DNA from 3 places in the Streptomyces sp. YIM S03343 genome. Region 2 is predicted to be linked to each of the others. Evidence: riboswitches for the same ligand, from Rfam matches in the RefSeq annotation. Region 2 holds a riboswitch; each other region holds the start of a gene.
What was found. Region 2 has a riboswitch for S-adenosylmethionine ahead of ACSYGN_RS30345 (aminotransferase class V-fold PLP-dependent enzyme). Riboswitches for the same ligand answer to the same signal wherever they lie in the genome.
Positions count from the first base shown of each region.

Region 1 (7,452 bases), 6.4 Mb from region 2:
TGTTGCTCGCTGCGGCGTGGAGGAAAGGGGTCTCGCCGCGTTCCCTGATCCCCGCCGCGACCGCGCGGACCAGCCGGGTGGCCAGGCCCCGGCCGCGGTGCTCCGGGTGGGTGCAGACGGCGCTGATCTCGGTCCAGCCAGGCGGGCGGAGTCGTTCGCCGGCCAGGGCGACCAGGCGTCCGCGATCCCGGATGCCTAGGTAGGTGCCGAGTTCGACGGTACGGGGCAGGAAGGGGCCCGGCTGGGTGAGGGCGATCAGGTCGAGTATCTCGGGTACGTCGGCGGGCCCGAGCCGTACCGCTTCGGGTGCGGGTTCGGCGTACAGCGCGGTGTCGAGCATCTGGACGCCCTCAACGCTGTCCTCGGTCTCCCAGCCGCCGGGCACGGTCTGGACCGCGGTGACCGGGGTGACGGTGCCGGGTCCGACCAGTGCGGCCAGGTCGTCCCAGGCTCGGGGATCGGCGGGGTCTTCCAGGGCGGTGAACGGGGAGACGTCCGTGGGGTAGCGGGCAGCCCGGCCGACGCGCTCGGCGAGGTGGGCGTGCGGGCCGGTCAGCGCGGCCCAGGCGGCGTTGTCCAGGATGTGCGGTTCCGTCGGGCTCGGGGACGGGACGTGGTGGACGCTGGTGGACATGGCGGTGCGGAGTCTCCCCTGTCTGGAACGCTGCGGGGCGCGGCCGGGACTCCGCCGCGTCACGGCGGAGTCCGGTGGGCGGACGGCGGTCAGGAGTTGTCGAGCGGTAGGCCGGCCGGGTTGACCTCGGAGGTGGCGACGGCCTCGTTGGAGAGGTTGTAGGCGGCGAGCCACTTGGTGTACTGACCGTTCTTGATCAGGTAGTTGATCGCGTCGGCGATGGGCTTGGCGAGCCCGCTGTCCTTCTTGGTGGTCGCCGCGATCAGGCCCTGGAGCGTGGCGCCGGCCCCGGAGAACGTGCCCGCGCTGCGGGTCGGGTTGGGCGACTTGGCGGTCTGCGTGATGTGGTAGGCGACGCCCGGGTTGGCGGCGAAGTAGGCGTCGATCTTGCCGCCGGTCAGCGCCAGGTTGACGGCGTTCTTGCTGGCGTAGTTCTTGACGGTGAGGGTCTTGCCCTCCTTCTTCAGCTTGGTCTGCCACTCCAGGAGGATCTTCTCCTGGTTGGTGCCGTTGTCGACGGCGACGGTCTTCCCTGCGAGGTTCTCGTAGTTGCCGTCGAAGTTCCAGGTGCTCTTCTTGAGCACCTCGAAGCCGACGTTGTCCTTGCGGTAGGAGGCGAAGTCGTACTTCTTCTTGCGCTCCTCGGTGTCGGTGATGTTGGAGAAGGCCACGTCGACCTTGCCGCTGTCGATACCGACGAACATGTTCTCCCAAGTGGAGTTCTGCAGTTCGGGCTTGAGGCCGAGGACGGCGGCGACCAGGCGGCCGAAGTCGGGTTCGGCGCCGGTGAGGGTCTTCTGGTCCGAGCCGACGTACGCCAGCGGCGGGAATCCGTCGGGAAGGGCGCCGACGCCTATCTCCAGCTTGCCGCTCCTGCTGACCGACGCGGGCAGTTCGGCGCTGATCGACTTCACCTCGGCCACCTTGAGCGCGGTCTGCTCGGCGGCCCCGTTGGACCGCTCTCCCACGGTGACCGTGCCGGCTGCGTCGGTCGTGGTGGCGGCGTCACTGCTGCCCCCGCAGGCGGCGAGTCCGGCGGCGAGCGTGGCGATGGCTGTGCCTGCGGTCAGACCGCGGAGGAGTCGGCTGCGAAAGCTGAGGGTGCGCATGGCTGTCCTTGATGGTGAGCGGTGAGCAATGAGGTGGGGCAGGCGGCGGTCAGAGGACTTTGCTGAGGAAGTCCCTGGTCCGTTCGTGTTTCGGGTGGTCGAGGACTTCGGACGGCGGGCCCTGCTCGACGATCCGGCCGCCGTCGATGAACACGACCCGGTCGGCGACCTCTCGGGCGAAGCCGATCTCGTGGGTGACGATGACGAGGGTCGTGCCGCTCGTCGCCAAGTCCTTGATGACAGCGAGGACTTCGCCCACGAGCTCGGGGTCGAGGGCGGAGGTGGGTTCGTCGAAGAGGATCACGCCGGGCCGCAGGGCCAGGGCCCGCGCGATGGCCACCCGCTGCTGCTGGCCGCCGGACAACTGCCGTGGATATGCACCGGTCTTGTCGGCCAGGCCCACCCGGCCGAGTAGTTCCCGGGCCAGTTCCTGAGCCTCGGGCTTGGTGAGCTTCCCGGTCGCGACCGGGGCGGCGGCCACGTTGGCTAGCACGGTGAGATGCGGGAAGAGGTTGAAGTTCTGGAAGACGAAGCCGATACGGCTGCGCTGCGCCAGGATCGCACGCTCGCTCAGCTCCTTCAGCCTCCCCCGGCCTTCGGCCGGGGGGACCCCTGTCTCCCTTCGGTCGCCCTGGCGCTTCACGCCGATCAGCTCGCCGTTGACGCTGACGTAGCCGACCTCTGGCTTCTCCAGGTGGTTGATGACCCGCAGCAGCGTGGACTTGCCGGAACCGGACGGGCCGAGGATGACGGTGACCTCGCCGGGCCGTACGGTCAGGTCGACGCCGTCCAGAACCCGGTGGGCGCCGTACCACTTGTGCACGTCGTGCACCTCGACGGCGGCGGGCGCCGCCGTCGTCAGGATCTCGGCGGTCTCGGTGCTCATACGGCGGCCTCCCTGCGCGCCCGCTCCCGCAACTCCCTGAGGCCGGCGCGGAGTTTCTGCAACGGGGTCGGCGGCAGGGTGCGGGTGGCGCCCCGGGCGAAGTACCGCTCGACGTAGAACTGGACGACGGACACGGCACTGGTGAGGATCAGGTACCAGACGGTGGCGACCAGCAGCAGCGGCACGATGTCGCCGGGGTAGGTGCTGCCCATCGTCTGCACCGAGCCGAACAGGTCGAGCAGCGACACGTAGAACACCAGCGATGTGCCCTTGATCAGGCCGATCAGCTGGTTGACGTAGTTCGGGGTGATGGACCTGAGGGCCTGCGGGAAGACGATCCGGGTGAACTGGTAGGCCTTGGGCAGACCTAGGGCCGCGGCGGCCTCGTGCTGGCCCTGGTCGACGGAGAGGATGCCGCCGCGGACCACTTCGGACGCGTACGCCGCCTCGTTCAGGCTGAGGCCGACGACGGCGACCGCCATGTCGGTGGCGAGTTTCGACTCGTCGAAGGTGAAGAAGGCGGGCCCGAAAGGCACTCCGAGGCTCACCGTCTTGTACAGGGCACTGAAGTTGTAGAGGAAGATCAGCAGGACGATCAGCGGCACGGACCGGAACAGCCAGGTGTAGACCCAGGTCACGGCCCGCAGCACCGGATTCCCGGAGAGTCGCCCGAGCGCGAGCAGGATGCCGCCGAACAGCCCCAACACCGCGCTGAAGGCGGTCACTTCGAGGGTGATGACGAGCCCGTCGAGGATGGTGGGGCGCAGGAACCAGTAGCGGAAGCGGTCCCACTGGTAGAACGGGTTGGTCACCAGCCCGTGGGTGATCTGGGCGACCAGCACGAGCACGACGGCTGTGATGATCCAGCGGCCGGGACGCCGGAGCGGAAAGACCCGCTGCGCCGCAGAGGGCTTCGGCTCGGCGGGGGTGTCGGGGCGGGGGATCGCCTCGGCGGGCGGTGCTGATCCGGAGGACACAGCGATGCCCGGAGATTCACTCATGGTGGGCTCCAGCAGATTCGGTGACCCCGGACCGCGGAATGCGGCAGTACCGCGCCGAGCGGGAGCGGCTCGGCACGAGGCGACGCACGGGTGCACGCGGAACGGGGGCCGGGCGGGGAGAGGGCACACCGCGACAGCGGTGGTCGTCAGAGACTCAGAAAGCCGTCAGCCTTGGCAGAGGGCGCGACAAGCGGCCGTACACAGCGCGCTGTTGACGCGCAGCAGGTCGACGGAGCGGTCCGCGCACAGCAGGACGCGGCCGAGGCGGCGCCATGCGGCCGTCCCGTCAGCTGCGTACATCGCTGTCACCATCACTTCTCCGGCCCTGGGGCATCTCGGTCTGCGCCGCAAGTTAGGCATGTCCCGAAAGGAATGTCAATGCGAGTGACCACCAGGTGAGACCGCATACTCGGCGTTCTTGACGTCGTCGCGGAGCGCGCCGAAACTGACGTGGACGGTCACGATTGTCAGCGCCCACGGCGCGGGTTCACCCCGCTCATGTGGTCATCGGCCCCGGCCCGCTGACAGGCAACCCTTCCACCGCGACGGGGTGCCCCGGGTGACGACCGGGTCCCGCCGGCGCGGCGGGGCAAGCGTGGTCTCGCGTCTCGCGAGCCCCGGAGGTGGGACCGGTGGGAATGCCCTGGAACGGCTTGACGAGGCGCCTGCACATCGATCTGTTGCGTGTCTCCAGCGCTTACTGACCCGCCACCGGTCCGTTCGATCCGGACCGGTGCGACAAGCGCAGTCGCCCGGCATTCGGCCGCTGGTGCCCACAAGGCGGCGGTGGCTTCCTCGTTCCCCAAGGGAGAGTCATGCCCCAGACAGCTTCACGCAGTTCCAGCACGGACAACTCCAGTGGCTGTAACCAGAGTTCGTTCGCTGCGGGTCATCGCCCCGGAGCGGCCGTACCGTCCGCCTTCCCCCACCGCTTCCACAGCCGTATCGGCGTCGGTCCGGCCGGCGGCTTCTACCCGGCACCGCACCGCTATGAGCTGTTTCTGTCGGCGAGTTGTCCGCACTCGCTGTGCATCTCAATCACCCTCGACCTGCTCGGCCTGACGGACTCGGTCACCACCACATTCCTGGCACACCCCGCCGAGACGCCCGACGCCTTCACCGCACTGCGCCGTGCGTACGAGGCCACGGTCCATCACTACGACGGACCACTGACAGCACCCGCGCTGTGCGACCGGTGGAGCGGACGCATCGTCAGCAACCACACCCCCGACATCCTCCGCGACCTTGCGGGCCTGCTGTCCGGCCACGACGGGGCCTGCCCCTCCGCGCTGCGCCCGTCGGCCCTCGCCGCGGACATCGACGCCCTCCGTGACCTGCTGGAGCTGGACGTCACCCCGGCCGCCGAGGCCTCAAGGCGATCGGCGGCACTGGACCTGTTGGAGCGTCGACTCGCCAGGCAGCCCTATGTGCTGGGCGAGGATCTGACGGCCGCGGACGTGGACCTGTGGGTGGCGCTCGTCCATCTCGGCCCGGTCGGCACCCTCAGCTCGCACCCCCGGCTCCGGGACTACGTACGCCGTCTCGGCGCCCACCCCGCCTTCCGGGGCAGGGCGGACGCGGTGTCAGACGCGGCGTGAGCCCCAGGGCTCAGGTTCCCGTCGCGAGCGGTCGGGACGGATCCCGGGAGGACCATTTCTGCAGCGAACCGTCGTAGGGCGATGTCCTCAGGGCCTGTCTGGAGTTGTGCTCCGGGCGGCAGGCCGGGCGTGTGTGTCCGCGCGAGTGGCGCGGGTCCACAGTCCCTGAGCGGCGAAGCGCGGCAGGACGTTCTCGCCGAACCAGTACGCCTCCTCCAAGTGCGGGTATCCGGAGAGCACGAACTCGTCGATGCCGAGCCGGTGGTACTCGGCGATCCGTTCGGCCACCTCGGTATGGCTGCCGACCAGTGCCGTACCGGCCCCGCCGCGCACCAGACCGATGCCGGCCCACAGGTTGGGGTAGATCTCAAGGTCGTCGCGGCCGCCGCCGTGCAGGGCGAGCATCCGCTTCTGCCCCTCGGACTCGCTGCGAGCAAGACCGGCCTGTACGGCGGCGACGGTCTCGGGGTCGAAGCCGTCGAGGAGTCGCTGTGCCTCGGCCCACGCCTGCTCGGAGGTGTCGCGTGTGATGACGTGGAGGCGGATTCCGAAGCGGATGCTCCGCCCCTCCTTCTCCGCCAGGGTCCGGATCCAGGCGATCTTCTCGGCGACGGCCGCGGGCGGCTCGCCCCAGGTGAGATAGACGTCCGCGTGGCGGGCGGCCACCTCGCCCGCGGCGGGCGAGGAGCCGGCGAAGTAGATCTCCGGCAGCGGGTCGGGCACCCGGGCGAGCCGCGCGTCCTCGATCCGGAGGTGTTCGCCCGCCAGATCCACGGTCCCACCGTCCCACAGCACGCGGACGACCTGCAGGAACTCGTCCGTGCGGGCGTAGCGGGCGTCCTTGTCGAGGAAGTCCCCGTAGGCGCGCTGCTCTTGGCTCTCCCCGCCCGTGACCACGTTGAGCAGCAGTCGGCCGCCGGTCTGCCGCTGGAACGTGGACGACATCTGCGCGGCGAGCGTGGGCGAGACGAAGCCGGGCCTGAAGGCGACCAGGAACTTCAGTCGCTCGGTGTGCTGGCTGACCATGGCGGTGGTCAGCCAGGCGTCCTCGCACCAGGCTCCGGTGGGAGTCAGCGCGCCGGTGAAGCCGAGGTCCTCGGCGGCGCGGGCGATCTGGGTGAGGTAGCCGATGCTCGGCGGCCGGTCACCGCCGGCGGCGGTGACCGCGGTGCCATGGCCGCCGCCGACGACATGACGGCTGTCGCCGTTGGTGGGCAGGAACCAGTGGAAGGTGAGGCTCACGGAGGCTTACGCCCTTTCCCTTGTGGTCGTCGGTCACTCATTCGCCGTCGGCCGTGACGGTCAAGCCGCTCGCCTGGCGGCCGCCAGGAGGGCCGTACAACTGCCGAGGGCGTCGGAGAACTGGTCGACGACCTGAGCGAGGGCCTCGGCCGCGCCCTGGGCGACGGTCAGGGCGCCGTCGTCGCCCACCGCGATGTCCTTGTCGAGCGTGAACCAGCCCTGGACGATGTGCGCGGCGCCCATGGAACTGAGCACCGGGCGCAGGGCGTAGTCGATCGCCAGGACGTGCGCCGTGGTCCCGCCGGTCGCCAGCGGCAGGACCGTCTTGCCGGACAGGGCGTACTGGGGCAGCAGGTCCAGCAAGGACTTCAGCAGCCCGGAGTAGGCGGCCTTGTAGACGGGCGTGCCTATGACGACCCCGTCGGCGCGGTCGAACAACTCGGTCGCCTCGACGATCGCCGGGTGCCTGAAGTCGGCGCCGAGCAGGGCATCGGCGGGGATGGTGCGGACGTCCAGGGGGATCACCTCGTGTCCCTGGGCCGTGAGCCGCAGGTCCAGGTGGCGGAGCAGGCGGGCGGTGCGAGAGGTGGCGGAGGGACTTCCGGAGACGGACAGGACGGTGGCCATGGCGGACCCTTCGGGAGCGTGAGGTTGGTGTGAGATCGCGGTGCGGGGCCGCGTACCACGGCAATACTGCGGCCCCGTATCCCTGCGACGGCTACTGGCATGGGAGATGACCTTTCCTCAAGTCCTCGGAGGCGGCCGCGCCATGGTCGGCATGCGGGCACGGCGGAACAGTCCACGGATGCGGCCGGGTGTGACGGCACTTCAAGAGGCAGAGAGCAAGGTGGTGAGCAGGTGTGATGACGCCGGGGCATGGCCTCGGACGAAGGTGGGGCGGCGGCAGCGCATGTCAGGTCTCGCACGACCGTCCGTACGCGGATTCAGCGTGTGTTCAGCGCATGCATACGAAGGTGCCGCG
Region 1 covers NZ_JBPUKX010000001.1:505,695-513,146, forward strand. The annotation lists gene ACSYGN_RS02295 (GNAT family N-acetyltransferase) at 1-634, opposite strand, end outside; gene ACSYGN_RS02300 (ABC transporter substrate-binding protein) at 724-1,743, opposite strand; gene ACSYGN_RS02305 (amino acid ABC transporter ATP-binding protein) at 1,793-2,629, opposite strand; gene ACSYGN_RS02310 (amino acid ABC transporter permease) at 2,626-3,630, opposite strand; gene ACSYGN_RS02315 (hypothetical protein) at 3,796-3,930, opposite strand; SAM riboswitch class IV at 4,087-4,232, shown strand; gene ACSYGN_RS02320 (putative leader peptide) at 4,269-4,334, shown strand; gene ACSYGN_RS02325 (glutathione S-transferase C-terminal domain-containing protein) at 4,446-5,228, shown strand; gene ACSYGN_RS02330 (LLM class flavin-dependent oxidoreductase) at 5,316-6,470, opposite strand; gene ssuE (NADPH-dependent FMN reductase) at 6,531-7,097, opposite strand.
Region 1: linked by a shared signal. The riboswitch ahead of ACSYGN_RS02320 (putative leader peptide) and the one ahead of ACSYGN_RS30345 (aminotransferase class V-fold PLP-dependent enzyme) in region 2 are both predicted to bind S-adenosylmethionine.

Region 2 (7,452 bases):
GAAGTTCCATCCGGCGCTGCGTCATGTCGCCGCGGCCCGCGGCCAGTTGGGCATCCGTACGGTGTTCAACGCACTCGGCCCGCTGACCAACCCGGCCAAGGTGAAGGCCCAGGCGATCGGCGTCGCCGATCCGCGCATGGCGCCGATCATCGCGGGCGTCCTCGCCGACCGCGGCAACTCCTCCCTGGTGTTCCGCGGCGACGACGGCCTCGACGAGCTGACCACGACCTCCACCTCGCACGTGTGGACCGTCCGCGACGGCAAGGTCGCCGAGCAGACCTTCGACCCGCGTGACGTCGGCATCGAGCGGGTACCGGTGGAGGCGCTGCGCGGCGGCGACCCGTCGTACAACGCCGATGTCGCACGCCGTCTGCTGAACGGCGAACAGGGCCCCGTACGGGACGCGGTGCTGCTCAACTCGGCCGCCGCCCTCGCGGCCCTCGACCCCACGGACGCGCCGCTCGCCGAGCAGCTGGCGGCCGGGATGGCGAAGGCCGCCGAGTCCATCGACTCGGGCGCGGCACGGCGCACCCTGGAACGCTGGGTGGCAGCCAGTCACGCCTGAGGCGCGCGAGTCGTACGAGTCGTACGAGTCGAACGAGGTCACAGGGGGCGCAGTCCGGCATACGGACTGCGCCCTTGTGCGTCGCCGATCATGTGGCAGGATGACGGCCAGGTCATGAGCGACAGCCATCAGGCCCCGGCCGGCTGTCCGGCAACCCTCCGTCCGTGGCGGGGTGCCCCGGGTGAAGACCAGGCCGTCGGCAGCGAAGCCCTCGGCAAGCGCGGACCCCTCGCACTCAGTCCCTGAGTGAGGCACCAGGGGTCCTGGTCACGAGGGAGCCTTCTGTGAGCAAGCGAATGCGCTAGGCCTGTCCGGCCGATCAGGTCGTGGATATTGGCGGTGACCGCCCTCTCCGCGACAACCATCGGGTGCACAGGCCCCAGGCCTTGTCGTCACCTCTTCTTCCGGCTCAGTCCGTCCGGGGGATTGGGGACACCCGTACAGCCCGACCTCTCGGCGGGCGGCGGGAGATCCGACGACAGGCACACGGACAGCGGAGCCCGGTCTCCGCGTCCCGTATCGCCCTTTCGCCCTTTCGCCCTTCGACATCACCCCGCCCGAGCCGTCCGTGCCGGTCCCGCGGTCGCCGTTTCCCGCGCGCCGTCCGACGTCGGCCGCCTGCGCTCGCGTGGTGATGCCCGCCTGTCTCACGGGAGTTGAGCCATGTCCGCCGCCACTGTCGCCACCACCGCCCCCGCCACCACCGCCCCCAGCGCCGCCGCCGATCAGCCCCCCTGTACCCCGCTCCCCGTGCTGGGGCGCGACGTCACCGTGCCGCTCGTCACCGGCGGCTCCGTCACCTACGCCGCCCTCGACTACGCGGCCAGCGCCCCCGCCCTCCAGCGGGTCTGGGACGACGTGGCCGCCTACGCGCCGTACTACGGCAGTGTCCACCGCGGCGCCGGACACCTCTCCCAGCTCTCCACCGAGCTGTTCGAGAACGCCCGCCGCACCGTCACCGGGTTCCTCGACTGCCGCCCCGACGACCAGCTGATCTTCACCCGGTCCACCACCGACTCCCTCAACCTGCTCGCCGCCGCGCTCCCCGCGGACTGCCAGGTCTACGTCTTCGAGACCGAGCACCACGCCGCCCTGCTGCCCTGGCAGAACGCCCGCCTCACCGTCCTCGACGCCCCGCGCAGCCCCGGCGAGGCCGTCGAGAACCTTCAGCGCGCCCTCGCCGGCCGCGATCCCCACGGCCCGGCCCTGGTCTGTGTCACCGGCGCCTCGAACGTCACCGGTGAGCTGTGGCCGGTGCGCGAGCTGGCCGCCGCCGCCCATGCGCACGGCGCCCGGATCGTCCTGGACGCCGCCCAGCTCGCCCCGCACCACCCCGTGTCGGTGCGTGATCTCGACGTCGACTGGGTCGCCTTCTCCGGCCACAAGCTCTACGCCCCGTTCGGCTCCGGGGTGCTGGCGGGCCGCGCCGACTGGCTGAAGGCCGCCGACCCCTACCTCGCCGGGGGCGGCGCCAGCCGCCGGGTCACCCGTGGTGCCGACGGCAAGGTCGTCGTGGAATGGCACGACAGCGCCGCCCGACACGAGGCCGGTTCACCGAACGTCATCGGCGCCTACTCCATCGCCTCCGCCTGTACGGCGCTCACCGAGGCGGGCTTCGGCTCGCTGGTCGCCCGGGAGCAGCGGCTGGTCACCCGGGTCCGCGCGGGCCTCGCCGAGATTCCCCAGGTCACGGTGCTGTCCCTGTTCGGCGACGACGCCCCGCGGGTCGGTGTGGTGTCCTTCGTGGTCGACGGCTGGAACAGCTCCCACTTCGCGGCGGCCCTCTCCGCGGAGTACGGCATCGGCGTCCGCGACGGCCTCTTCTGCGCCCACCCCCTGCTCCGCACCCTCCTGGGCACGGCCCCCGACCCCGCCGACGAATGCGGCGCCACGGAAAGCCCCCTGAACGCCATCCGCATCAGCTTCGGCGCAGGCACCCCCGACGAACACGTCACCCGCTTCCTCACGGCAGTGAAGGAACTGGTGACGACCGGCGCCAAGTGGACCTACGAAACAAAGGACGGCCGCTGCGTCCCCGTAAAGGGAGAGACGGTCACGTCAAACCAAGGGTGAGGCTGACTCCTTAGGGGCGCGGGGAACTGCGCGACAAGCCACAGCGCACCCGCACTCGCGACCGCACCCGCGCCCCCGCCTCCTGAGGCCCCTCAGTTGTCCAGCCCGATGGAGAACGCAGCCTCCAGGTCATGCTGGGAGTACGTCCGGAACGCCACGTGGGTATCCGTCGCCTCCACCCCGGGAATCTTGCTGATCCGCCCCGGGATGACCGACGCCAGCTCCTCGTGCTCCCGCACCCGAACCATCGCGATCAAGTCATATGTCCCCGTCACGGAGAACACCTCACTGACGGAGTCCAACGCGGCGATCGATTCCGCGATCTCGGGAATCCGGTCCACGCTGGTCTTGATGAGGACGATCGCGGTGATCACGGCTGGTTCTCTCCCTCGGGAGCTGGAGCTGGAGCTGGAGCTGGAGCTGGAGCTGGAGCTGACGCGGCCTTCACTCTAGTCGTACGCCCGAACCGCACCCAGGCGTAGCAGAAGCCCAGCGAGAAGCCCACCAGATGGGCGAGGTAGGCGACGCCGGGCCCCTGGGGCGCACGCTGGGCCGCCAGCCACTGGAGAGCCGCCCAGAAGGGCAGCACGACCCAGGCGGGCAGCCGCAGCGGAAGGAAGAGGAGAAAGGGGAAGACACTGGTCACCCGTGCCCCGGGAAACAGGTACAGGAACGCGCCGAGCACCGCCGAGATCGCCCCGGACGCGCCGACCAGGGACTGCCCGGAGGCGGAGTTCGCGGCGGCGTAGCCCAGTATGGCGAGGCAGCCGCAGCCGACGTAGAACAGCGCGAACCGCACCCGGCCCATCCGTGCCTCGGTCATCGCGCCGAAGACGTAGAGGAAGAGCATGTTGCCCAGCAGATGCACCCAGCTGCCGTGCACGAAGAGCGCGGTGACCGGGGTGAGGGCCTCGCGGGCCGTGCTGGCGAAGAGGTCCGCCGGGATCACGCCCCAGCGCCGGAAATAGGTGCGCCGGGCGGTGAGCAGCGCCGTTCCGGAGCCGTAGGCCGGGTTCAGGCCGGAGGCCGGGCCGGTCAGGAAGACCAGGACGCACACGGCGATCAGCCCGTGCGTCATCGGTGCCGGGGTGCGGTGCAGCGCCCTGAGCGCCCTGCCGGCCGGGTTGCTCCAGTTGCCGATCATGGACACAGAGCATGACGTAACGGGACGCAGTGACACGGGCCGCCTCGCCGCCATGGACGGATGGGCGGCGGGTACCTGCCAGGCCGTAGGGTTACGAGCCACACGCGCTGGGCAACCGGCCGTAAACAGACACTGGTCACTGGACACCGAGACGGTCCCCGGACCTGGAGAAGGAAGGCGAACAGCCCTGATGACGGTTCCCCTGCCGACCGCCACGACGCGGTGGCGCTGCACACTGTGCGGCAATCTCACCCGTTTCGACGTGACTCGATCCTCCAAGGTGGTCGAGTACGTGCACCTCGACCTGGCCGGTGAGCCCAAGGTCGAGGAGCGCGAGGTGGTCAGTGAGACCATCGAGTCGGTGCGGTGCCGTTGGTGCAACGCCGTGGATCAGGTGGAACTGGTGGACAGGCCGGGCGCCGGCTCCTGACAGGAGCGGCCCCCGCGGACGGCCCCTCGCAGGGGGTACGTCAGAGTCATGGGTGGTGACGGATGGTGGAGACACCGAGTGCGGAGCCGGACGACGGCGCCGCGGAGGCGCTCGACCGTCCGCTGCCCGACGGAGTGCGCCACAGGGTGGTGCAGATCGTCTCGGACGGCTTCGGCGGGCTGACGGTGGCCGAGCTGCCCGCGCAGCTGCGGCAGTACGCCCGGTTCGCCCCGAACCGCCGGGCGAAGTTCGCGGGCAACGCGATGGCGGCGGCGCTGGAGACCGACCCGCTGTTCCGCCAGCGCATCGGCGAGAAGCTCAGGGAGGCCCAGCCGGAGCTGTGCGGCGCCCTGGACTCCGGCGCGCCGCCTCCGGCCGCCGATCCGCTCGATGTGGCCGCGGCGGCCTATGTGCTGCGTCCGGCCGACTGGGTGAAGCTGGTGACCGCGGCCGGTGAGGAGGCCCAGCGGGCCGACGCCGAGCGGGCCGATGAGGAGAGCCGGGCCGAACTGGAGCGGCTGCGCGAGGAACTGGAGCGGGCCCGGGAGCAGACCCGGTCGGAGACGGAGCGGCTGCGCGCCGAGCTGGACGCTGCCAAGAAGGAGGGCGACGCGCTGCACCGCAAGCTGCGCGCGGCGCTCAGTGACGTCAAGCGCGGCGAGGCCGCGCTGCGCAAGGCGGCGGGCGAGACCGAGGCCGTACGGGCGGAGGTGCAGGCGCAGTTGTCCGCTGCGGAGAGCGAGAGCCGGCGGCTCAAGGCGCGGCTGGGGGAGGCCGAGGCGGCCCTGGAGGCGACCCGGCGCGCGGCCCGGGAGGGGCGCAGCGTCGAGGACATGCGGGTACGGCTGCTGCTGGACACCGTGCTGGACGCCGCGCAGGGTCTCCGACGCGAACTCGCCCTGCCGCCGGTGTCGGTGCGCCCGGCCGAGACGGTCGATGCGGTCGAACCGGGACGAATGACCCCGAAGGACATCGCGGCCCGCGCGCTCTCCGAGCACGACCCGGCCATCCTTGACCAGCTGCTCGCGCTGCCGCAGGCGCATCTGGTGGTCGACGGCTACAACGTCACCAAAACCGGCTATCCCCAGATGCCGCTGGAGAAGCAGCGGCTCCGGCTGCTGGGCCAGCTGTCGGCGCTTGCCGCGCAGACCGGCGCGGAGGTCACCTGTGTCTTCGACGGCGCCGAACTGGCCGCGCCGGTGCTGCTCGCCCCGCCGCGCGGGGTGCGGGTGCTGTTCTCCAAGCCCGGGGTGACCGCCGACGAGCTGATCCGCCAACTGGTGCGCGCCGAACCGCCGGGCCGCCCGGTGATCGTCGCCTCGACCGACCGCGAGGTGGCCGACGGGGTCGCCAAGGCGGGGGCCCGTCCCGTCGCGTCTGCGGTACTTCTGAAGCGACTGTCGTAAAGGTCAATGTAGAGACCTAATGCCCGAATTGGCGGAAGTGTCACGCAACGTAGTGTCAAGCGGATATCACTGCACGTGAGTTGTGGGCAAAGAATGCACGGTGTGACGCGATTTTGCTCCTGAGGATTTGAACTGATCACGGTTGGGTCACTAGGGTCGTGGCTCGAACCTTCACGCGGGTGATCACTCAGAAGAAGGAGCGCGTCTCCGTGGCGTCCCACCGTCGACCGAAGCAGTCGAGCCGAGCACGGGTGACCGTGCTGACCACCGCAGCAGCCGCTGCCGTCGTTCTGAGCTCGCAGGCCGCGAACGCGGCACCCGCCGAGAAGCTCAGCAAGAACGAGGTCAAGGCCAAGGTCGACGCGCTGTACGAGCAGGCCGAGCAGGCCACCGAGAAGTACAACGGGGCCAAGGAGAAGCAGGAGAAGCTCCAGAAGGAGATCTCCACCATCCAGGACAACGTCGCCCGCGGCCAGGAGGAGCTCAACAAGCTCCGCGACGGCCTCGGTTCGATGGCGGCCGGCCAGTACCGCACCGGCGGTATCGACCCCTCGCTCCAGCTCTTCCTGTCGTCCGACCCGGACAACTACCTCGACAAGGCGTCCACGCTCGACCAGTTGAGCAGCCAGCAGGTCGAGTCCCTGAAGAAGATTCAGGACAAACAGCGCGAACTGGCCCAGGAGCGCTCCGAGGCGAGCGACAAGCTCAAGGACCTCGCCGCCACCCGCACCGAGCTGGCGAAGAAGAAGAAGGAAGTCCAGAGCAAGCTCGCGGACGCGCAGAAGGTCCTCAACACCCTGACGGCCAAGGAGAAGGCCGACCTGGCCGCCAAGGAGGCGCGCGCCACCCGCTCCTCCACCGCCCGGGTCGACCTGGGCAACTCCACCGCCGCCTCCAACCGGGCCGCCGCGGCCTTCGCCGCCGCCCAGAGCGTGATCGGCTCCCCCTACGTCTACGGCGCCTCCGGCCCGTCCTCCTTCGACTGCTCGGGTCTGACCTCCTGGGCCTACGCCCAGGCCGGCGTCTCCATCCCGCGCACCTCCGAGGCCCAGGCCAGCGCCGGTACGCGCATCTACAGCGTCAGCGACCTCAAGGTCGGCGACCTGGTCATCTTCTACGGCGACCAGCACCACGTCGGCCTCTACGCCGGCAACGGCCAGGTGCTGCACGCCCCGCACACCGGAGCCGTGGTGCGCTACGAGGCGATCGGGAACATGCCGTTCCAGTTCGGCGTCCGGATCTGATCCGCGCGACACTTCGCACAGCACACCGCGCGACGCGTCGCACAGCACACCGCGCAACACACCGCACAGCGCTCCGAGGACCTGCCGTCTTTCCGCCCGAACGAGCGAATCACGACAAGTCCGTCTGAGCCCACGCCCCGCCGCTGACCTGCGTCAGAGGCGGGGCGTCACGCTGTGTGCACGAGTGGGTCGTTGGCCGTCACGGGCCCGCGGGGCTACTGTCTGGCGCGTTTTCCCGCACCGCCGCGGCAACTGCGCCGCAGCCCGGCGCGGGAGGACGGTCCATGTCCGCCAGCGGAAGGAGTGCGGCTTCCCGTGGGGTCCCATCGCCGCCTTGCATCGTCTCCGGGGTTCGACCGGGGCGCGAGCGTCGCCCTCTGCGTGCTGTCGGCCGCCGCGGCCGCGACCGGCGCTCTGCCGGCCACGCCCGCCGGGGCCGCGCCGCACGACGACACCCGGTCCGAGGTGGACCGCCTCTACCACGAGGCCGAACGGGCCACCGAGGCGTACGACCGGGCCGGGGAGCGCGCCGGCCGGCTCCGCCGGGAGGTGAACGACGCCCAGGACCGCATCGCCCGGCAGCAGCAGCG
Region 2 covers NZ_JBPUKX010000001.1:6,867,664-6,875,115, forward strand. The annotation lists gene trpD (anthranilate phosphoribosyltransferase) at 1-565, shown strand, start outside; SAM riboswitch class IV at 676-792, shown strand; gene ACSYGN_RS30345 (aminotransferase class V-fold PLP-dependent enzyme) at 1,229-2,638, shown strand; gene ACSYGN_RS30350 (Lrp/AsnC family transcriptional regulator) at 2,731-3,012, opposite strand; gene ACSYGN_RS30355 (rhomboid family intramembrane serine protease) at 3,009-3,782, opposite strand; gene ACSYGN_RS30360 (hypothetical protein) at 3,973-4,212, shown strand; gene ACSYGN_RS30365 (NYN domain-containing protein) at 4,275-5,618, shown strand; gene ACSYGN_RS30370 (C40 family peptidase) at 5,828-6,862, shown strand; gene ACSYGN_RS30375 (C40 family peptidase) at 7,178-7,452, shown strand, end outside.

Region 3 (7,452 bases), 6.4 Mb from region 2:
CTCCCTGTGAATCGCGCTGCCGTCCAACGTGCGCGAGATCCTTGAAGGTGAGTCGCTCGCCAACTACTCATCGGCCCAACTGCCCACCCATTTACCCGTGTTGACCAACGTTCCGGACGCCTGGTAAACCCCTGACACACTGGGCCACTCACAGTCGATCTCATAAAGTGAGATTGCTATGTCCATCATACGAAAGACCCCTTGGGATGGGCGCGCCGTTCTGCCACGATCCCTATCAGCCAGGTGGGAAAACTAGGGATATGCGAGGGTGGCCATGAGAACGCTCGACCACACGGGCCGCATGCTGCCCCTTCTGACCTCGCGTCACCACATCGACCTCGGTCGTACCTCCAGTGCCATCTGTCGGCCCCTCCGACGCCACAGAGCCTGACTCTCTCCCAACCAGCGCTGTTTCCCCGCCGCTCCGCCTCGCCGACGGATCGGTCGCCCTCGGCCGACCGCGTCCCCCACGTCCCACTTCTCAGCACCCGCCGGCATGCGTGCCGCCGACGGGCGGGGTAGTGGGGTGTCGGTGCGTCCGACAGGCTTTCGCCTCACATTTTCGTACCGCCCTGATCACCCGTTCCTGAAAGGACACCTCCGTGTCTGCCGCGAGACCGCTCACCACCCTGCGCACCATCGCCGTCATGGCCACGATCCCCGTCCTTCTGACCGCCTGTGGCTACGGTTCCAAGTCCACCGACGACGGCAAGCAGACCGCGGTCGCGGCGGGTGCCAAGAAGCTCTCCACCGACGAGGTGAAGATCGGCTATTTCCCCAACCTCACGCACGCCACGGCCCTGGTGGGCGTCCAGGAGGGCCTGTTCCAGAAGGAACTCGGCGGAACCGAGATCAAGGCGTCCACCTTCAACGCCGGCCCCTCCGAGATCGAGGCGCTGAACGCCGGATCCATCGACATCGGCTGGATCGGCCCCTCCCCTGCCATCAACGGCTACACCAAGTCGAACGGCAAGAATCTGCGCATCATCGGCGGTTCCGCCTCCGGCGGCGTGAAGCTGGTCGTCAACCCGAAGAAGATCAAGTCCCTGGCGGACGTCAAGGGCAAGAAGATCGCCACCCCCCAGCTCGGCAACACCCAGGACGTCGCGTTCCTCAACTGGATCGCCGACCAGGGCTGGAAGGTCGACGCCGAGAGCGGCAAGGGCGACGTGTCGGTGGTCCGCACCGACAACAAGATCACCCCGGACGCCTACAAGTCCGGCTCCGTCGACGGCGCCTGGGTACCGGAGCCGACCGCGTCCAAGCTCGTCGCCGAGGGCGGCAAGGCGCTGCTGGACGAGTCGTCGCTGTGGCCCGACAAGAAGTTCGTGATCACGAACATCATCGTGTCGCAGAAGTTCCTCAAGGAGCACCCCGACGTCGTCGAGGCCGTGCTGCGCGGCTCCGTGAAGACCAACGCGTGGATCAACGCCAACCCGGACAAGGCGAAGGCGGCCGCCAACGCGGCACTGGAGAAGCTGTCGGGCAAGGCGCTGCCCGCCGCCGTCATCGACCCGGCCTGGAAGTCCATCACCCTCCTCGACGACCCGCTGGCCGCGACCCTCGACACCGAGGCGGAGCACGCGGTGAAGGCCGGCCTGCTGGACAAGCCCGATCTGAAGGGCATCTACGACCTCACCCTGCTCAACAAGGTCCTCAAGGCCGAGGGCAAGTCCGAGGTCAGCGACGCCGGTCTCGGCGCCCAGTAACGCCGACCGGACCCGATGAGTACCCAGGAGGTGACGACCATGGCCACCACGATTGCCAAGGCTGCCGAGGACGCCACGTCGGTGACGCACGCCGCCCGTATCGAGCACGTCTCGAAGTCCTTCCCCGCCCCGGGCACGCCCGGTGGACAGCAGCTCGTCCTGGACGACATCACGCTCGATGTCGCACCGGGCGAGTTCGTCACCCTCCTGGGGGCCTCCGGCTGCGGCAAGTCCACTCTGCTCAACCTGGTCGCGGGACTGGACCGGCCGTCCGCCGGCTCCATCAGCACGGACGGCCGGCCCGCCCTGATGTTCCAGGAACACGCGCTGTTCCCGTGGCTGACCGCGGGCAAGAACATAGAACTCGCGCTGAAGCTGCGCGGGGTCGCCAAGCCGGAGCGCCGGCAGGAGGCGGAACGGCTGCTGGACCTCGTACGGCTGCACGGCGCTTACCGCAAGCGGGTGCACGAACTGTCCGGAGGTATGCGACAGCGCGTCGCGCTGGCCCGTGCGCTGGCCCAGGACAGCCGACTGCTGCTGATGGACGAGCCGTTCGCCGCCCTTGACGCGATCACCCGTGACGTACTGCACGACGAGCTGACCCGCATCTGGCGCGAAACAGGTCTGTCGGTGCTGTTCGTGACGCACAACGTGCGGGAAGCCGTGCGGCTGGCAGAGCGCGTAGTGCTGCTTTCCTCGCGGCCGGGGCGCATCGCCCGGGAGTGGACGGTCGGCATTCCGCAGCCGCGCCGCATCGAGGACAGCGCGGTCGCCGAGCTGTCCGTCGAGATCACCGAAGAACTGCGTGGGGAGATCCGCCGCCATGGCCAGCACTGACACCGGTGCCGACATCGAGAAGGACGGCTCTCCCGGAGCCGGGGAGCCCCGGGATCCGCACGATCTGACGGGTCTGGAGGCCGGGCTCGACGCGCTGGACTCGGTGCAGGCCGGTCGTACACCGCTGCGCGAGACGCTGATACGCAAGGTGCTGCCGCCCGTCACCGCCGTCGTACTGGTGCTGGTGGTCTGGCAGTTGCTGGTGTGGGCAAAGGTCGCTCCCGACTACAAGCTGCCCTCGCCGTCCGACGTGTGGGGCGAGCTACGTGACGCCTGGCTGCAGGGCACGCTGGTCGGCTACATCTGGACGAGCGTCTCGCGCGGTCTGCTCGGCTTCCTGCTGGCGCTCGTCATCGGGACGCCGCTGGGCCTGCTGGTCGCCCGGGTGAGGTTCGTGCGAGCGGCCATCGGCCCGGTCCTGTCCGGTCTGCAGTCGCTGCCGTCGGTGGCCTGGGTGCCGCCCGCCGTGATCTGGCTGGGCCTGAACGACTCAATGATGTACGCCGTGATCCTGCTCGGTGCGGTCCCGTCCATCGCCAACGGCCTCGTCGCGGGCGTCGACCAGATCCCGCCGCTGTTCCTGCGCGCCGGACGGACGCTGGGCGCGACCGGGCTGCGCGGGGCCTGGCACATCGTGATGCCGGGGGCGCTGCCCGGATATCTGGCAGGGCTGAAGCAGGGCTGGGCGTTCTCGTGGCGCTCGCTCATGGCCGCCGAGATCATCGCGTCCTCGCCCGATCTGGGCGTCGGACTCGGCCAGTTGCTGGAGAACGGGCGGAACAACTCGAGCATGCCGCAGGTGTTCCTGGCCATCTTCTTGATCCTGCTCGTCGGTATCGCCATCGACCTGCTGATCTTCAGCCCGCTGGACGGTGGGTACTGCGCAGCCGGGGCCTGCTCGTCAGCCGCTGAACGAACGGACAGCGTTCTCGTGACTCCGAAACAGCCGCGGCGCGGTGGATCATCAGGACATTCCCCAGCACCTGGATCTACATCGGAGCCTCGATCCGCCACACTCGACGCGCCGCCGTGAGTTTTCCGACTCACCTCTCGACATTGACGAGCTACGGCGGCGATCGGTAAAGTTTCAACTGGCATTGAGTGTCAGCATCAAGCCCTGGCTTGCTGACCGGCAACCCTCCGACGCGGTGGGGTGCTCCAGGTGAAAGCCCGGCCGGGTCGCCGACCCGGCAAGCGCGTGGCCCTGCGGCAGGGGCCTGGAACATGGAGGAATGAGCGTGCGGCACAGCAGCATCTCAAGTCCCTCCATCGCTGCGGCGGTTCTCTCCCGATTCTCCCGCCGACGCCACATCGACCTGCAGCGCACCACCAGCTGCCTGTGTCAGGACTGACTTCGTCCCGTCGGCCGTCCGAGGACGTACACCGCTGGTTTTGACGCCCGCGCAAACTCCTGATCTTTTCCCCTTACTCCGCTTTAGCCGTGTCGCTCTTCCTCGGGAGCAACGCCATCCACGCATCTCCATTGTCCTCGCGGCAAGTGCAATGACGGCGTTCGAGTAGGAGAACTCATTCCGTGATATCGCATCCGGATTCCCGCCCTGCCCGATGGGCGGCCCTGACCGCACTCCTGACAACCAGTATGCTGCTGACCGCATGCTCGTCCGGCAGTGGCAGCAGCCAGGCCAGGTCCGGCGGCACGCTGACCTTCGCGGTGGGTTCCAACGCCGGCTGCGTGGATCCGCAGCAGGTCGCCAGCAACGACACCGTCTACTCGCTGCGCCAGGTGGTCGACTCCCTGACCGACCAGGACCCCAAGACCGGCAAGATCGTGCCGTGGCTGGCGAAGAGCTGGGACATCAGCACGGACACGACGACCTTCACCTTCCACCTAAGATCCGGTGTCACCTTCAGCGACGGGACGCCGCTGACCGCGCAGGCGGTCAAGGACAACTTCGACGCGGTGCCGAGGCTCGGCGCCCTGGGGACGCTGGCTCAGGGGTATCTCAGCGGTGTGGAGAGCACCACGGTGGTCGATCCGCTCACGGTGCGGGTTCGGTACCGACGAGCTGGGACGCGACCTGTTCTCCCGGGTGGTGCACGGTGCGCAGCTGTCGTTGAAGGCCACGCTCATCGCAGTGGCGGTCGCCTTCGTGGTCGGCGGTCTGCTCGGCCTGGCCGACGGTTTCGTCGGCCGTTGGGTGGACGACGTGCTGATGCGCTTCGTCGACGTACTGCTGTCGATCCCGGCGCTGTTCCGTCCCTGGCGCTGGTCACGGCGCTGGGCTACGGAACAGTGAAGGTCGCCGTCGCGGTCGGGGCCGCTGGCGTCGCAGCCTTCGCCCGGGTGACGCGCGCGGAGGTGCTGCGGGTGCGACAGGCGGTGTTCGTCGAGGCGTCCCGCTCGTGCAGGGCCCACTGGTACTCGGTCCTCGGCCGGCACGTACTGCCCAACGCGGCCGGCCCGGTGATCGTCCTGGCCACCCTCGACTTCGGCACCTCCGTCCTGGCCGTGTCGTCACTGAGTTTCCTCGGCTACGGGGCGCCACCCCCCGCGCCGGAATGGGGCACGTTGATCTCCGACGGCCGCAACTACCTGGGCAACGCCTGATGGCTCGCCGCATTGCCCGGCCTGGCGATCGCCACGACCGTGCTGGCCACCAACCGCATCACGTCGACGCTGGAGCGCCGCCCGGCGGAACTGTCCGGCGGCCAGCGGCAGCGCGTCGCGATCGCCCGCGCCCTGGCGCTCTTCCCCGACCTGGTGGTCTGCGACGAGCCGGTGTCCGCGCTCGATGTCTCCGTCCAGGCCCAGGTCCTCGACCTGCTGGCCGACACCGAGGTGGCGTACCTGTTCATCTGGCACGACCTCGCCGTCGTACGCCAGATCGCGCACGAGGTCGCCGTCATGCGGGCCGGCCGCATCGTCGAGACGGGTACCACCGACGAGCTCTTCACCCGCCCCCGCCACGAGTACACCCGTGAACTGCTCGCGGCGATCCCCGGCGGCCGTCACTCCACGGCCGCATACGAACCGCTGGAAGCGAAGGAGCACGCATGACCGTTCAGGGCACCATGGCAGACCTGTCCGCGTTCACCCGCGACTGGGAGGAATGGCACACCCGGCAGGAGGCACGACTCGCCGACCCGCACGGGTTCCTCGCCGTCACCGGCCTGCACTGGCTCGGTGACGAGCCACAGCGCTTCCCGGACGCTCCGGGTGCCTGGTCGACCGGCGCCGACGGGGTCGTCGTGGTCCTCGACGAGGATGAGGAACTGGTCGTGGACGGAACCCCCGTCCGTGGCGAGCACCGCTTCGGGGTGCTCCCGGAGCGCGGCAAAGTCGACGCGGTCTGGGGCGACGCCGTGATCGAGGTGGCCAAGCGCGGCGGACACGACATCGTCCGTCCCCGGCACCCGGACACCCCGCTGCGCACCGCCTTCACCGGCACTCCCGCCTACGCCCCGCATCCCCGCTGGGCGGTGACCGGCCGCTACACGGCATTCGACGAGCCACGACCGACGACCGTGGGCGCGGCGGTCGAGGGCCTGGAGCACGTGTACGACGCGCCGGGCCGGGTGGAGTTCGAGCTGGACGGACGGCCTCTGGCGTTGACCGCGTTCCCCGGACACAGCCAGGGCAGTCTGCTGGTGCTGTTCACCGACGCGACCTCAGGGGTCACCACCTACGGGGCCAACCGGGCCCTCGCTCTCGGCCCGCCCGCAGCCGACGGCACGGTCGTCCTGGACTTCAACCGGGCGACGAACCTGCCGTGCGCCTACACCGACCTGGCCACCTGCCCGCTGCCGCCGGCCGAGAACCGGCTGCCCGTGGCGATCGAGGCCGGGGAGAAGATCCCCCGCGAGCGAGGCGGCTCCTGAGTACCCGGCGCCACCGAGAGGACCCCGACCAAGAGGGACGAACACCGCATGAGCATCCCTGCAATCAGCTCGCTGGCCTTTCTCACGCCGGGCAACTTCGCCGACGACGACCCGTACACCGGCCTGGAGGAGACGCTGCAGCTGTTCGAGTACGGCGAACGGCTGGGCTTCGACGGCGCCTGGATCCGGCAACGTCATCTCGAGCACGGTGTCGGCTCGGCCGCGGTCTTCCTCGCAGCGGCCGGCCAGCGCACCGAACGGGTCGAGCTGGGGACCGCAGTCATCCCGATCGGGTACGAGAGCCCGTTCCGGCTCGCCAAGGACCTGGCGCTGGCCGACGTGCTGTCCCGCGGCCGGCTCCAGGCCGGCTTCAGCACCGGCATGCCGCATGCCGAACTCCTCGGCGACCTGGTGTACGACGGGGACTGGCGCAGCTTCGACCTGTCCTACGGCAGGATCGTCCGCGTCATCGACAGCCTGCGCGGCGACTACCTCGGCGGCCCGGACGCGGTGATCCAGTCGCCGGGCAACACCCGGCGGCCGCGGCTGCAACCGCACAACCCCGGCCTGGTGGACCGCATCTGGTACGGCGGTAGCAGTCTGCGCTCGGTCCGGTGGGCCGCCGAGCACGGCCTGAACCTGCTCAGCGGCAACGTCGTCACGACCTACGGCACCTGATCGCGCCCGAGCTGGGCTGGCGGCCCGACACCGCGCTGCTCCACCGGGCGGGCCGATGAACGCCGATCCGCAGCAGCCGTGCGTCCGGCTGGAGATCCACACCCGTGAGCCGCTCGCCGACGGCATCCGCGCCATCTGCGCAAGCGGCAACGGTCCCCGCAACCCTCCCTGCCGAATCAAGACCTGCCCCGAACACGTCAGCGAGACCCGCGCAGGAGCACCGCAGTTACCGCATCGCATCGAGGCCAGCTCAGTTGTACTCGATCACATGCGTGTCAACCGGCGCATGGCGAGGGCGAGTTCGCCCAGCTTCGTCTCAGCCTCGGCCGGGTCGGAGCGGGCCGCGTCCAGGACGCAGTGCTTTGCGTGCTCGTCGAGCAGACCCAGG
Region 3 covers NZ_JBPUKX010000001.1:516,309-523,760, forward strand. The annotation lists gene ACSYGN_RS02350 (hypothetical protein) at 1-10, shown strand, start outside; gene ACSYGN_RS02355 (putative leader peptide) at 302-391, shown strand; gene ACSYGN_RS02360 (aliphatic sulfonate ABC transporter substrate-binding protein) at 603-1,709, shown strand; gene ACSYGN_RS02365 (ABC transporter ATP-binding protein) at 1,749-2,546, shown strand; partial or broken gene ACSYGN_RS02370 (ABC transporter permease) at 2,533-3,458, shown strand; SAM riboswitch class IV at 3,640-3,749, shown strand; gene ACSYGN_RS02375 (putative leader peptide) at 3,779-3,898, shown strand; partial or broken gene ACSYGN_RS02380 (ABC transporter substrate-binding protein) at 4,081-4,572, shown strand; gene ACSYGN_RS02385 (hypothetical protein) at 4,517-4,804, shown strand; gene ACSYGN_RS02390 (ABC transporter permease) at 4,801-5,115, shown strand; partial or broken gene ACSYGN_RS02395 (ATP-binding cassette domain-containing protein) at 5,179-5,565, shown strand; gene ACSYGN_RS02400 (DUF1684 domain-containing protein) at 5,562-6,386, shown strand; gene ACSYGN_RS02405 (LLM class flavin-dependent oxidoreductase) at 6,435-7,064, shown strand; gene ACSYGN_RS02410 (metal-sensitive transcriptional regulator) at 7,329-7,452, opposite strand, start outside.
Region 3: linked by a shared signal. The riboswitch ahead of ACSYGN_RS02375 (putative leader peptide) and the one ahead of ACSYGN_RS30345 (aminotransferase class V-fold PLP-dependent enzyme) in region 2 are both predicted to bind S-adenosylmethionine.